Regions from separate parts of the Lelliottia sp. CFBP8978 genome, predicted to be linked through region 2. Evidence: predicted binding sites of a transcription regulator. Region 2 holds the regulator's gene; each other region holds the start of a gene.
What was found. The regulator CRP, encoded in region 2, controls carbon source genes, mostly activating them, when cyclic AMP is high. The targets are predictions, from matches to a motif close to ATGTGANNNNNNTCACAT.
Positions count from the first base shown of each region.

Region 1 (4,287 bases), 1.5 Mb from region 2:
GGCGTTACTGACCTGTTCGAGCGAGGAACAAACAGGCTTCTGGTTTTCAATGTAGGTGACTTCCTGCACGTAACGATGAGAAAACGAGACACGGCGCATCGCCAGCAGATGATCGTGGCTACAGGGAACCCCTTTCCAGGCGTCGATCTGGGCTAACGCCTCTTTAGCCTGAGCAATCACTATATTGGTGCGAATCAGCACCCGCGATGAATAGCGGTCCAGATCCTGAACAAACCGGTCTTCTGCCTGACGATGCGCCAGCCAGACGCTCAGACATATCGGGATCAGCACGGCAAAGATCAGAACACCAGTCACCAGGCTAACCAGATGGCGAGTTGTCATGCTACGGTTTCCTTTCTGATGTGCTGAATTAAATTATCGGAGAATGATAATCTTATAGCATGCGGCGAGGGTTGATTTGATTCAGGTAAGGCCAATGAAAAAAAAAGAATTTGTTACGCAAGATCTGCTGAGCAAAATTTACCAGGAGACCACGCCGGGGCCGCGTAAACTGTCGCCGGAAAGGCAGCTCGCCGAAGAGTACGGTGTGTCGCGGTTTACCATTCGCCAGGCGCTGGAAAAGCTGGTGAGCATTGGTGTGGTGAGGATTGTGCAGGGGTCGGGGATCTGGATCAATGAGCAGGCGCGTAATAACCCTCTGGTTTATAACTCGATCACGGAAAAACGCTTCGATCAGATCCGCTACCGGATGATCAGCCTGCATAAAAAACGTCCCGACCGCGCTGCGCAGCAGATTTTTGGCATCCCGGAGGAGAGCTTTATCTGGCACTTTTGCCGTCTTCGCTACGTGGATGATGTACCGGTGCAGCTTGAGGTATCCAGTATGCCGGTAACGGATTTTCCCGATCTCAACCAACAGGCGATTGAGCGTTCGATCCAGCAATATGTGCTGAGTAAAGGGTTAACTATTTCGCATATGTTGACCACCTATCGCGCCGTAAGCGTGAGCCGTGAACAGGCGGTGATACTGGGCTGCAAAAAGGGCAGCCCGGCAATGCACATTAATAATCGCGGTATTCTGGACGGCGGACGCGTGTTTGAAGTGAGTGACATCATCGACATCAACTATACCTGCACCTACGTTATTCCCTACAACCGCGATAATCTGGCGTGGCGGCAAAATCAGGGCGTATGAATCGCGCCATCGGGCAGGCGGCTCTGCGTCCATTCGTGCGGGCGATAGAGAACAGGATGCGCGAGTGCCAACGCTTCGTTGAATCCGACGCCAATTCCCGCCCCGGCGGGTGGATAGACAAATCCCTCTTTCACTTCAGGCGCACCCGGGAAGACGCTATCCGTGGTGGCCGAGCGGGGAATAAACTCCTGGATGGCGGCATTGTGCAGATGAATATTCAGATGCGTATTTACCGCCACGCCAATTGGGGTCATATCGCCCGGTCCATGCCACGCCAGACGGATCCCAAAGGCCTGACACAGATGCGCCAGCTTCAGTGCCGGTGTAATCCCCCCGATCTGTGAAACGTGGCAGCGAATAAAATCAATGCGGCGGTTAACGATCAGATCGTGCCATTCGGCAGGATTATTGAATAATTCGCCCATCGCCAGCGGAACACAGCTTTGCTGACGGATTTGTTCCAGCCAGCCGCTTTGCTGGGGCGGCAAAATATCTTCGATGAAATAGGGCTGGAAGGGTTCGAGTTGTTTAGCCAGTTGAAGCGCTTGCTGGGGAAATAATCGCTCATGGACGTCGTGAAGAATATGCAGTTTCCAGCCATATTTTTCGCGCAGGGCGCGGAACATCTCAACGGTATTATTCATGTATTCATGCTGATCGAACCACGCGCCGGGCGTTGGATTATCCGGCGAGTGAAGCTCCGACGGCGTGCCGCCGTAAAAGCCGAGCTGGCAGCGAATATGGCGATATCCCCGGGCAATGAGGGCATCCACTGAGGCGAACAGCTCCTCCAGTGTTTCGCCGCTGGCGTGGCTGTAGGCAGCAATCGCATCACGGGATTTTCCGCCCAACAGCTGATACAGCGGCATTCCGGCGAGCTGGCCTTTAATGTCCCAGAGTGCCATATCGACGCCCGATATCGCATTGTTCATCACCGGGCCGTTACGCCAGTAGGCGTTCACGTTCATCATCTGCCACAGGTCTTCAATGTTGTTGGCATCGCGCCCGATGAGCAACGGTTTGAGATACTCATCGACTAACGTTTTAACCGCCAGCGGACGTTGCTGGAAAGTGGCGCAGCCGTGGCCGGTGATGCCCTGTTCAGTCGTGACACGGACGGTCACCAGATTGTGTCGGTCCGGGCGAGTAATAAAACACTCGATATTTTTGATAATCACAGGCGTCACGAAATAACTCCTTTGCTGCACTGTGGGAATAGGTTATGGCGAATATCATCGCCCTAAAAAAGGGGGCGGGTAAACCGTTTTTTTTACTATTTATTTTGGTCAGTTATTTCATGATAATGTAATTAAAAACCATACCAATTTTACTATCGCTCGCCTTTTAGCGCCTTATAGTTGGCTAACTGTGAGCGATATCAAATTTTATTGGTTTGTTTTGTGGTCTGGGTTTAATTATGCTTCATGGCAACATTAAAACGACAACATCACTCGGCAGGAGATTTATGGGCACGCAAGAAGCCATTAATAATATTATTCGTCTGGTTGGCGGCCAGGGGAATATTAATAAAGTCTGGCACTGCATGACGCGACTTCGCTTTGATTTAATTGACGATAATAAAGTTGATCAAACGGAGATAAAAAAACTGCCTGGCGTGCTGGGCGCGCAGCTCCAGAGCGATCAGTTTCAGGTGATTATCGGACCTAAAGTAAACAGCTGGTATGAGCAAATGCTCAGCGTGTTGGGCGACAAAGACGACGCGACGGCAGCGGTGGCGCCGAAAGGGCGCAAGAGTCTGGTATCACTGTTTATGGATACCGTTTCGGGCGTGTTTGGTCCGATTGTTCCGGCAATCGCGGGCGCGGGAATGATCAAAGGGTTGTTGGCCGGCCTGATTGCGCTAAAAGTGGTTTCCGCCAAAAGCGATACGGTGATGGTGATCGATCTGATCGCCAGCGGCGTGTTTTATTTCCTGCCGTTTTTCCTGGCGGTCTCTGCGGCGAAGATCTTTAAAACCAATGAATATCTGGCGGCGGCCGTCGCGGCGTGCCTGATGTATCCGTCACTGATCGAGGCAGCCAAAGCGCTGGCCACGCATCAGGAGGGCGCGGTGAGCGCCATCTGGTTACTGGATGTGATTCCGGTGTCGGTGTTTAACTACGCCTCCAGCGTGATCCCGGTGATCTTCTCTGTTCTGGCTCTGAGCTATATCCATCGCTGGGTGGATAGCATTATGCCTGAGGTGTTAAAAACCGTCTTTACGCCAACGCTAACGCTGTTTTTAGGCGCCCTGGCAGCGCTGGTGGTGATTGGCCCGATTGGTATCTGGTTAGGCAAAGGACTGGCGCTATTTATCGAAGGGCTGTTTAGCGTGTCGGCCAGTTTTGCCGGTCTGGTGGTCGGTGCCATTCGTCCGGTCGCGATTCTGACCGGTATGCACCACGCGATGACGCCTATTGCACTGCAGAACTTCAGCGATCGCGGTTATGACATGCTGATGCCGATGATGTTTATGGCCAACATGGCGATTGCGGGCGCGACGTTTGCGATCTGGCGTCTGAGCAAAGATCGCCAGGAGAGAACGGTAACGCTCTCGGCCGCCATTTCTGCGCTGCTGGGGATTACTGAACCGGCTCTGTTTGGTGTGCTGACGCGCTACAAAAAAGCGTTTATTGCCGCAACAATTGCCAGTTCGTTGGCCTCGGCGTTTATCGCCTTTTTTGGCGTTCGCCTTTACGGCTACATCCTGTCGAGCATTTTCAGTTTGCCAGCCTATATCGGCCCGTACTTTATCTTTGCGGTGTCAGGGGTCGTGATGGCGCTGGTGATCTCCTTTGTGTTAACCACCATGCTGGTGGGCAAAGAACCGTCTTCAGAAAATTAAGCGGATTCCCTCACCCGCCTGGGTGGGGGTTGTTTTTGCGCTGCGACTCGGATAGACTTTTGTTATGTTATAACAAAACATGGTGAGCGTAAGATGAAACCTGATATCCATCCGTACTACCGCACGGTCGTTTTTCACGACACCAGTGCCAACGAATATTTCAAAGTCGGATCGACAATTAAAACCGACCGCGAAATCGAACTCGACGGCGAGACGTACCCCTACATCACCATTGAGGTATCGTCGAAATCGCATCCGTACTACACCGGCAAGCAGAAAACCTTCT
Region 1 covers NZ_CM188253.1:1,089,611-1,093,897, forward strand. The annotation lists gene pdeB (cyclic di-3',5'-guanosine monophosphate phosphodiesterase PdeB) at 1-342, opposite strand, end outside; gene SOM82_RS05055 (GntR family transcriptional regulator) at 437-1,156, shown strand; gene SOM82_RS05060 (enolase C-terminal domain-like protein) at 1,144-2,343, opposite strand; gene SOM82_RS05065 (PTS transporter subunit EIIC) at 2,622-4,001, shown strand; gene SOM82_RS05070 (type B 50S ribosomal protein L31) at 4,095-4,287, shown strand, end outside.
Region 1: a site for CRP is predicted at 2,523-2,540, ahead of SOM82_RS05060 (enolase C-terminal domain-like protein). Genes of this name have one in related genera too.

Region 2 (4,287 bases):
TATGTCCGCCAGACATCCGGTTATTGCCGTTACGGGTTCAAGTGGTGCGGGAACCACCACCACCAGCCTCGCTTTTCGCAAGATCTTCGCCCAACTCAATTTGCATGCTGCCGAAGTTGAAGGTGACAGCTTTCACCGCTATACCCGTCCGGAAATGGATATGGCGATTCGCAAGGCCCGCGATTCAGGGAAGCACATCAGCTATTTCGGCCCTGATGCGAACGATTTCGGCCTGCTGGAACAAACCTTTATTGATTACGGCCACACCGGTAAAGGTCAGTCGCGCAAGTATCTGCATACCTACGATGAAGCCGTCCCATGGAACCAGGTTCCGGGTACGTTTACGCCGTGGCAGCCGCTGCCGGAACCCACCGATGTCCTGTTCTACGAAGGATTGCATGGCGGCGTAGTGACACCCCAGCATGACGTGGCGCGCCATGTTGATCTGCTGGTGGGCGTGGTGCCGATTGTCAATCTGGAGTGGATCCAGAAGCTGACCCGTGACATGAGCGAACGCGGCCATTCCCGTGAAGCGGTGATGGATTCTGTCGTGCGCTCAATGGAAGATTACATCAACTATCTGACACCACAGTTTTCACGAACCCACATCAACTTCCAGCGCGTTCCGACGGTGGACACCTCAAACCCGTTCGCAGCAAAAACCATTCCGTCACTGGACGAGAGTTTTGTGGTGATCCACTTCCGCAATCTGGAAGACATTGATTACCCCTGGCTGCTGGCGATGCTGCAGGGCTCATTTATTTCCCACATCAATACATTGGTGGTCCCGGGCGGGAAGATGGGTCTGGCGATGGAGCTGATTATGATGCCGCTGGTGCAGCGACTGATGGAAGGCAAGAAGATCGAGTAACCCTATTCCCTCTCCCCGTGCAGAGGGTCACGATGAGGGCATCGGTGCGCACGATGCCCCATCAGTCAGCCTTCGATCACATCATACGAATGCGTGATTTTCACCGCTTTTTCCAGCATTAACGCCACAGAGCAGTACTTCTCGGCAGAGAGATCGACCGCGCGGGAAACCGCCGCATCCTTCAGATCTTTCCCGGTCACGATAAAGTGCAAATTGATATGCGTGAACAGGCGCGGGGCCTCTTCGCGACGCTCGGAGGTCAGCTTCACTTCGCAGTCCGTCACCTCATGGCGACCCTTTTGCAGAATCGAAACCACGTCGATTGCGCTACAGCCGCCGGCGGCCATCAGCACAACTTCCATCGGGCTTGGCGCTTTATCACCGGAGTTACCATCCATCAAAATCTGGTGTCCGGAAGCGGATTCACCGAGGAACGTTAAACCTTCAACCCATTTCACACGCGCTTGCATATTCATTAACTCCGACGTTGCAATTTTCCGAACAGATTACGCGCGCGTTACAATTCTCGCAACGGAAGACGACCTGCGTCATGCTGAAGCGAGACACCAGGAGACACGCGGCGAAAGCTATGCTAAAACACTCTGGATGCTACAGTAATACATTGACGTTACACATGTATGCAGAGGACATCAAACATTACTGGCTGCGAAACAAAATGACAGCCGCATTCCCAGGTACGGGGAAGAATTCGATTGCAACCCCAGAGTCAGGATGCGATTTATGACTCTGGTGACAGCTTATAACAGAGGATAACAGCGCATGGTGCTTGGCAAACCGCAAACAGACCCGACTCTCGAATGGTTCTTGTCTCATTGCCACATTCATAAGTACCCATCGAAGAGCACGCTGATTCACCAGGGTGAAAAAGCGGAAACGTTGTATTACATCGTCAAAGGCTCGGTGGCAGTGCTGATTAAGGATGAAGAAGGGAAAGAAATGATCCTTTCTTATCTGAACCAGGGTGATTTCATCGGTGAACTGGGCCTGTTTGAAGAAGGCCAGGAACGTAGCGCCTGGGTACGTGCAAAAACCGCGTGTGAAGTCGCCGAAATCTCCTACAAGAAATTCCGTCAGTTGATCCAGGTGAATCCGGATATTCTGATGCGTCTTTCTTCGCAGATGGCTCGCCGCCTGCAGGTCACTTCCGAGAAAGTGGGTAACCTTGCCTTCCTGGACGTGACAGGCCGCATCGCACAGACATTGCTGAACCTGGCGAAACAGCCTGACGCCATGACCCACCCGGACGGTATGCAAATTAAAATTACCCGTCAGGAAATTGGTCAGATCGTCGGGTGTTCTCGTGAGACCGTTGGCCGTATCCTGAAAATGCTGGAAGATCAGAATCTGATCTCCGCCCACGGTAAAACTATCGTGGTTTACGGAACGCGTTAATTCCGGTCAGACGGCGTGCCATCGCAAGGTGTCACGCCGTTTTTGTCTCTGGCAACCATGTGGCGCAGGCTGATTTATCACCCGGAAGTTAACTACGCACTTCGGCAAACGCTGGTGTTATGTCTCCCCGTGGCTGTCGGTCTGATTCTCGGCCAACTGCAACATGGTCTGCTGTTCTCTCTCGTGCCTGCCTGCTGTAACATCGCCGGTCTGGACACCCCGCATAAGCGCTTTTTCAAACGTCTGATTATTGGCGGCAGTTTGTTTGCCGGTTGCAGCCTCGCCGTGCAGCTCTTACTTGCCCGCGACATTCCTCTGCCGCTGATTTTAACCGTGCTGGCGATGACGCTCGGCGTCACCGCGGAGATCAGTTCGCTTCATGCGCGCCTGCTGCCCGCATCGCTCATCGCCGCGATTTTCACCCTTAGCCTTGCCGGAAATATGCCCATCTGGGAGCCGCTGCTGATCTATGCCCTCGGCACGTTGTGGTACGGATTGTTCAACTGGTTCTGGTTCTGGATGTGGCGCGAACAGCCCTTACGCGAATCCCTGAGCCTGCTGTACGTCCAGCTCGCGGAGTATTGCGAAGCAAAATACACCTTGCTGACGCAACATACCGATCCGGAAAAGTCGCTGCCGCCGCTGCTCACTCGCCAGCAAAAGGTGGTGGATCTGATTAGCCAGTGCTACCAGCAGCTCCATATGCTGGCCGCCAATAAGAATCATGAATACAAGCGGCTGCTGCGCACGTTTCAGGTCGGGCTGGATCTTCAGGAGCATATTTCCGTCAGCCTGCATTATCCTGCCGAGGTGCAAAAACTGGTGGAGCGCAGCCACGCCGAAGCGGTGATCCGCTGGAATGCGCAAACGGTCGCCGCGCGCCTGCGGGTACTGGCTGACGATATTCTGTACCACCGCTACCCCACGCGCTTTACGATGGAAAAACAGCTGGGCGCGCTGGAGAAAATCGCACGTCAGCATCCGGACAATCCGGTCGGGCAGTTCTGCGCCTGGCACTTTAGCCGCATCGCGCGCGTGCTCCGCACCCAGCGCCCCCTCTATTCCCGCGACCTGATGGCCGATAAGCAAAAACGCCTGCCGTTGCTGCCAGCGTTAAAAAGCTATTTGTCCCTGAAATCCTCGGCCCTGCGCAATGCGGCGCGGATCAGCGTAATGCTCAGCATTGCCAGCCTGATGGGCATGGCGCTGCATCTACCGAAACCCTACTGGATTTTAATGACGGTGCTGTTTGTCACGCAAAATGGCTACGGCGCCACCCGCGTGCGGATCCTGCACCGGGCAGCGGGCACGGTCGCAGGACTGGTGATTGCTGGCATAACGCTGCACTTCCACGTACCGGACGGCTTCGCCCTGGCAGGAATGCTGGTGATCACCCTCGTGGGTTATCTGATTATCCGCAAAAACTACGGCTGGGCGATGGTCGGATTTACCGTCACGGCGGTGTATACCCTGCAATTGCTCACGCTGAACGGCGAACAGTATATTGTCGCGCGACTGGTGGATACGTTGATTGGCTGTCTGATCGCCTTTGGCGGCATGGTCTGGCTGTGGCCCCAGTGGCAGAGTGGGCTGTTGCGACAGAATGCGCACGATGCGCTGGAGGCCGATCAGCAGGCGATTCGCCTTATTCTGAGCGACGATCCGCAGCCTTCCCCGCTGGCCTATCAGCGCATGAAGGTCAATCAGGCCCATAACGCGCTGTTTAACTCCCTCAATCAGGCGATGCAGGAGCCGGGCTTTAATTCCCATTATCTGGCGGATATGAAGCTGTGGGTCACCCATAGCCAGTTTATCGTCGAGCATATCAATGCCATGACCACGCTGGCACGCGAGCATGCGATGCTGACGCCGGACCTGGCGCAGCGCTATTTGCAGTCGTGTGAAATTGCGCTGCAGCGATGCCAGCAGCGTCTGGAGTATGACGCGCCGGGGGAATCCGGAGACTCTAACATTCTTGAAGCACCGGAAACGCTCACCTGGGG
Region 2 covers NZ_CM188253.1:4,041,944-4,046,230, forward strand. The annotation lists gene SOM82_RS19070 (phosphoribulokinase) at 2-871, shown strand; gene SOM82_RS19075 (OsmC family protein) at 937-1,341, opposite strand; gene crp (cAMP-activated global transcriptional regulator CRP) at 1,652-2,284, shown strand; gene SOM82_RS19085 (YccS/YhfK family putative transporter) at 2,342-4,287, shown strand, end outside.

Region 3 (4,287 bases), 1.6 Mb from region 2:
CACGATTTTGTCGCTGCAATGAAAGCCGCCACCCGCCGCGGCTGATTCCCTTGCCGCCCGGGTTTCCGGGCGGCCTGTCCCCCTCTACCGCCATCGTGATACCCTGGAATGCCTCTCAGGGGTAGCGCAGAATTGATCTGTTCGAGCTTTTCGGCCCGTCAACCTTTTCAAATATTACCTTCAGCGTATTATCCGGTTTTCTTTTCGGCTCCTGGCCGCCTTAACCCCTTCTGAGTTCAGAGGCTTATCATGTCATGGCAACACTTCAAACAGGCGTACCTGATTAAATTCTGGTCCCCTGTGCCTGCAGTCATCGCTGCGGGTATTCTCTCGACCTATTATTTTGGCATTACCGGCACCTTTTGGGCCGTTACCGGCGAATTCACCCGCTGGGGCGGACAGCTTTTACAGCTGACAGGCGTGCACGCCGAAGAGTGGGGATATTTTAAACTCATTCACCTGGAAGGTACTCCGCTTACCCGCATCGACGGAATGATGATTATTGGTATGTTCGGGGGCTGTTTTGCCGCCGCACTGTGGGCCAATAATGTGAAGCTGCGGATGCCGAAAAGCCGTATTCGCATTGTGCAGGCGGTTGCGGGTGGAATCATCGCCGGATTTGGCGCCCGTCTGGCCATGGGGTGTAACCTTGCCGCGTTCTTCACGGGTATTCCTCAGTTCTCTCTCCATGCGTGGTTTTTTGCCGTCGCCACTGCCATTGGCTCGTACTTCGGCGCACGATTCACGCTGCTGCCGATCTTCCGCATTCCGGTCAAAATGACCAAAGTCAGCGCCGCGTCTCCACTGACGCAAAAGCCAGCTCAGGCCCGGCGTCGCTTCCGTCTGGGTATGCTGGTCTTTTTCGCGATGATTGCCTGGGCGCTGTGTACCGCATTTAATCAGCCGAAACTGGGGCTGGCGATGCTGTTTGGCGTCGGTTTTGGATTGCTGATTGAACGGGCGCAAATCTGCTTTACCTCGGCGTTTCGCGATATGTGGATCACCGGGCGCACCATGATGGCGAAAGCGATTATTGCCGGGATGGCGGTCAGTGCCATTGGTATTTTCAGCTATGTGCAACTGGGTGTTGAGCCGAAGATCATGTGGGCCGGTCCGAATGCGGTTATTGGCGGCCTGCTGTTTGGTTTTGGTATCGTCCTGGCCGGCGGCTGTGAAACCGGCTGGATGTACCGCGCGGTTGAGGGCCAGGTGCATTACTGGTGGGTCGGGCTGGGCAATGTTATCGGCTCAACCCTTCTGGCTTATTACTGGGATGACCTGTCTCCGGCACTGGCCACTAGCTGGGATAAAGTCAATCTGCTGAATACGTTTGGTCCTTTGGGCGGACTGCTGGTGACTTATGCCCTGCTGTTGATCGCGTTTCTGCTGGTTATCGCGCAGGAGAAGCGTTTTTTCCGTCGTACCGCGCGTAAAGCTGATATTCAGGAGAATGTGGCATGAAACAGATCGTTCCCGATTACCGCCTCGACATGGTGGGTGAACCTTGCCCCTATCCGGCCGTCGCCACGCTCGAGGCGTTGCCGCAGCTGAAAAAGGGTGAAATTCTGGAGGTGGTCAGCGACTGCCCTCAGTCGATTAACAATATTCCACTGGATGCGGCAAATCACGGCTATACGGTGTTAGATATCCAGCAGGATGGGCCAACCATTCGCTATTTAATTCAGAAGTAATGTTCTTTGCTAACGCCCTTTTGGGGCGTTAGCGCTTCCCGCTTAAAACACCCGACACGTTGCTTTAGCGCTCATTTTATTGTTATTGCCAGGAATGCTGTATCCCCGGCAGAGAGGAGAGAAAACTGGCCGCAGTACGACCAGTTTTGCAGAAGAGCTTTAGAAGCGGTAACCGGCGGAGAACATAAACACCCACGGGTCCAGACGGGTACTGACGCTCTGCTGCACGCCACCCGCTTTGAAGCGCACGTCGGTGTCGATATCCATGTACCAGACCGACATGTTCAACAGCCAGTCGCGGTTGATCAAATAATCCATCCCAACCTGCCCCGCCGCCCCCCAGGAGTCTTTCAGGCTCAGATCGGAAAGACCGGCCTCTTTACCGGTGTCGTTAAATTTCTCATCAAAGAACGTGGTGTAGTTTACGCCCGCGCCGATATAAGGACGCACCTTGCTGTTAGCATCACCAAAATACCATTGCGCCATCAGCGTTGGTGGCAAATGATGTACGGTCGCGATATCTCCCGTCGGGCCTGTTCCCACCCGGTGGCGGAACGGCGTGGCGGCAAGCAGCTCAACGCCGATGTTTTCGGTTGCCATATAGGTAAACGTCAGACCCAACTGAGTATTGTTACTGACGTTAAAGCCACCCAAACTGCCGAGCACATTGTCAGAACCTTCTGTCGGCCGTACCGTTGCCGACCCCGCACGAATAAAAAATTCGCCTGCTTCATGCGCGTAAGCGCCGCCAGAAATACTGCTTAAAATCAGGGCTGCCACTGCTAACTTTTTCATATCCGCTCCATCGTTGTGGTTTTATTGGCGCGGAGAATATACTCATAAATGAGTAACAAGTGATCTAACTCAGATCACACTAGTGCCAGTAATTTAACATTCATTGATCCAGATTAATTTTTGCCATACGCAACAGAATGCGTATGTCGCGTACAGGTCAATTTTTACCAATGATCACTGCTTTACAAAGATATGCTTTTCCATACAAGTCATGGTGCTGCCACGACAGAGTTATCCAGGGTACAATTGCCCGCTTAACAATACCTGCAATACTCAAGGAGAGTGCATGTCTATCACGGCGAAGTCCGTCTACCGTGACACCGGGAATTTTTTCCGCAATCAGTTCATTACCTTTTTACTGATCGCCCTGCTATGTGCGTTTATCACGGTGGTGCTTGGCCATGCGTTTTCGCCAAGTGATGATCAAATTGCCACCCTCAGCCAGGGCGATCATCTTGCGGGAAGTGTAGGGTTGTTTGATCTGGTCCAGAACATGACACCGGAACAGCAGCAGATATTGCTGCGTGCCTCAGCGGCGTCAACCTTCTCAGGGTTGATCGGCAACGCGATTCTGGCCGGTGGCGTATTGTTGATGGTCCAGCTTATTTCTGCCGGACACCGTGTCAGCGCCCTGCGCGCGATCGGGGCCAGCGCACCGGTATTACCGAAGCTGTTCATCCTGATCTTCTTAACCACAATGCTGGTGCAGATGGGGATTATGCTGGTGGTGGTGCCTGGCGTGTTGCTCGCCATTGTCCTCTCCTTTGCGCCTGTCATGCTGGTGCAGGATAAGATGGGAATATTTACCGCCATGCGCAGCAGTACAAAACTGGCATGGTCTAATATGCGTTTGGTTGCGCCAGCCGTGATTAGCTGGTTGCTGGCAAAAACGCTGTTACTGTTGTTTGCCCCTAATTTTGCGGTCCTGACGCCCAACGTTGGCGCAGTGGTAGCGAACACCCTGAGCAACCTGATTTCGGCGGTATTACTGGTTTACCTTTTCCGCCTTTACATGTTGATTCGTCAATAGTTTTCATGATGGCGGAGGCTCTATTAATCCTCCGCTCAACGCAGATGATGGAATCGTAGAATGAAGCAGTTTCTTGATTTTTTACCCCTGGTCGTGTTTTTCGCTTTTTATAAGCTGTATGACATTTACGCCGGGACCGCGGCCTTAATCGTCGCGACCGCTGTCGTACTGATTTACAGCTGGTTCCGCTACCGCAAAGTCGAAAAAATGGCGCTGGTGACTTTCGTTCTGGTCGCAGTGTTTGGCGGTTTAACCCTGTTCTTCCATAACGATGAATTTATTAAATGGAAGGTTACGGTCATCTACGCTCTGTTTGCGGGCGCACTGCTGATCAGCCAGTGGGTGATGAATAAGCCGTTGATTCAGCGCATGCTCGGAAAAGAAATTACCCTTCCTCAGCATGTCTGGTCGCGCCTGAATGTTGCCTGGGCGCTGTTCTTTATCCTCTGTGGGCTGGCGAACATTTATATCGCCTTCTGGCTGCCGCAGAATATCTGGGTCAATTTCAAAGTATTTGGTCTGACGGCATTGACGTTGATCTTCACGCTGCTGAGCGGTGTTTACATCTACCGCCATATGCCTCAGGACGACAAGCACTGATTATCCAGGCCAAACAGTGACGCTGTTTGGCCTTTTACCTCACCGCCCTGCCTGCTTTTCGTGTTTCCCACCGACTGCAAATCATAGTAGCATCCCGCCTGTCGTCTTCCGTAACGAGCTTAAGAAACAATGACAACGAACGATGCCCCTCAGGGCGAACTGGTTTTACGC
Region 3 covers NZ_CM188253.1:2,413,774-2,418,060, forward strand. The annotation lists gene trpA (tryptophan synthase subunit alpha) at 1-45, shown strand, start outside; gene yedE (selenium metabolism membrane protein YedE/FdhT) at 250-1,461, shown strand; gene yedF (sulfurtransferase-like selenium metabolism protein YedF) at 1,458-1,691, shown strand; gene ompW (outer membrane protein OmpW) at 1,851-2,486, opposite strand; partial or broken gene SOM82_RS11430 (YkgJ family cysteine cluster protein) at 2,667-2,744, shown strand; gene SOM82_RS11435 (YciC family protein) at 2,773-3,516, shown strand; gene SOM82_RS11440 (septation protein A) at 3,577-4,116, shown strand; gene yciA (acyl-CoA thioester hydrolase YciA) at 4,246-4,287, shown strand, end outside.
Region 3: a site for CRP is predicted at 2,544-2,561, ahead of ompW (outer membrane protein OmpW). Genes of this name have one in related genera too.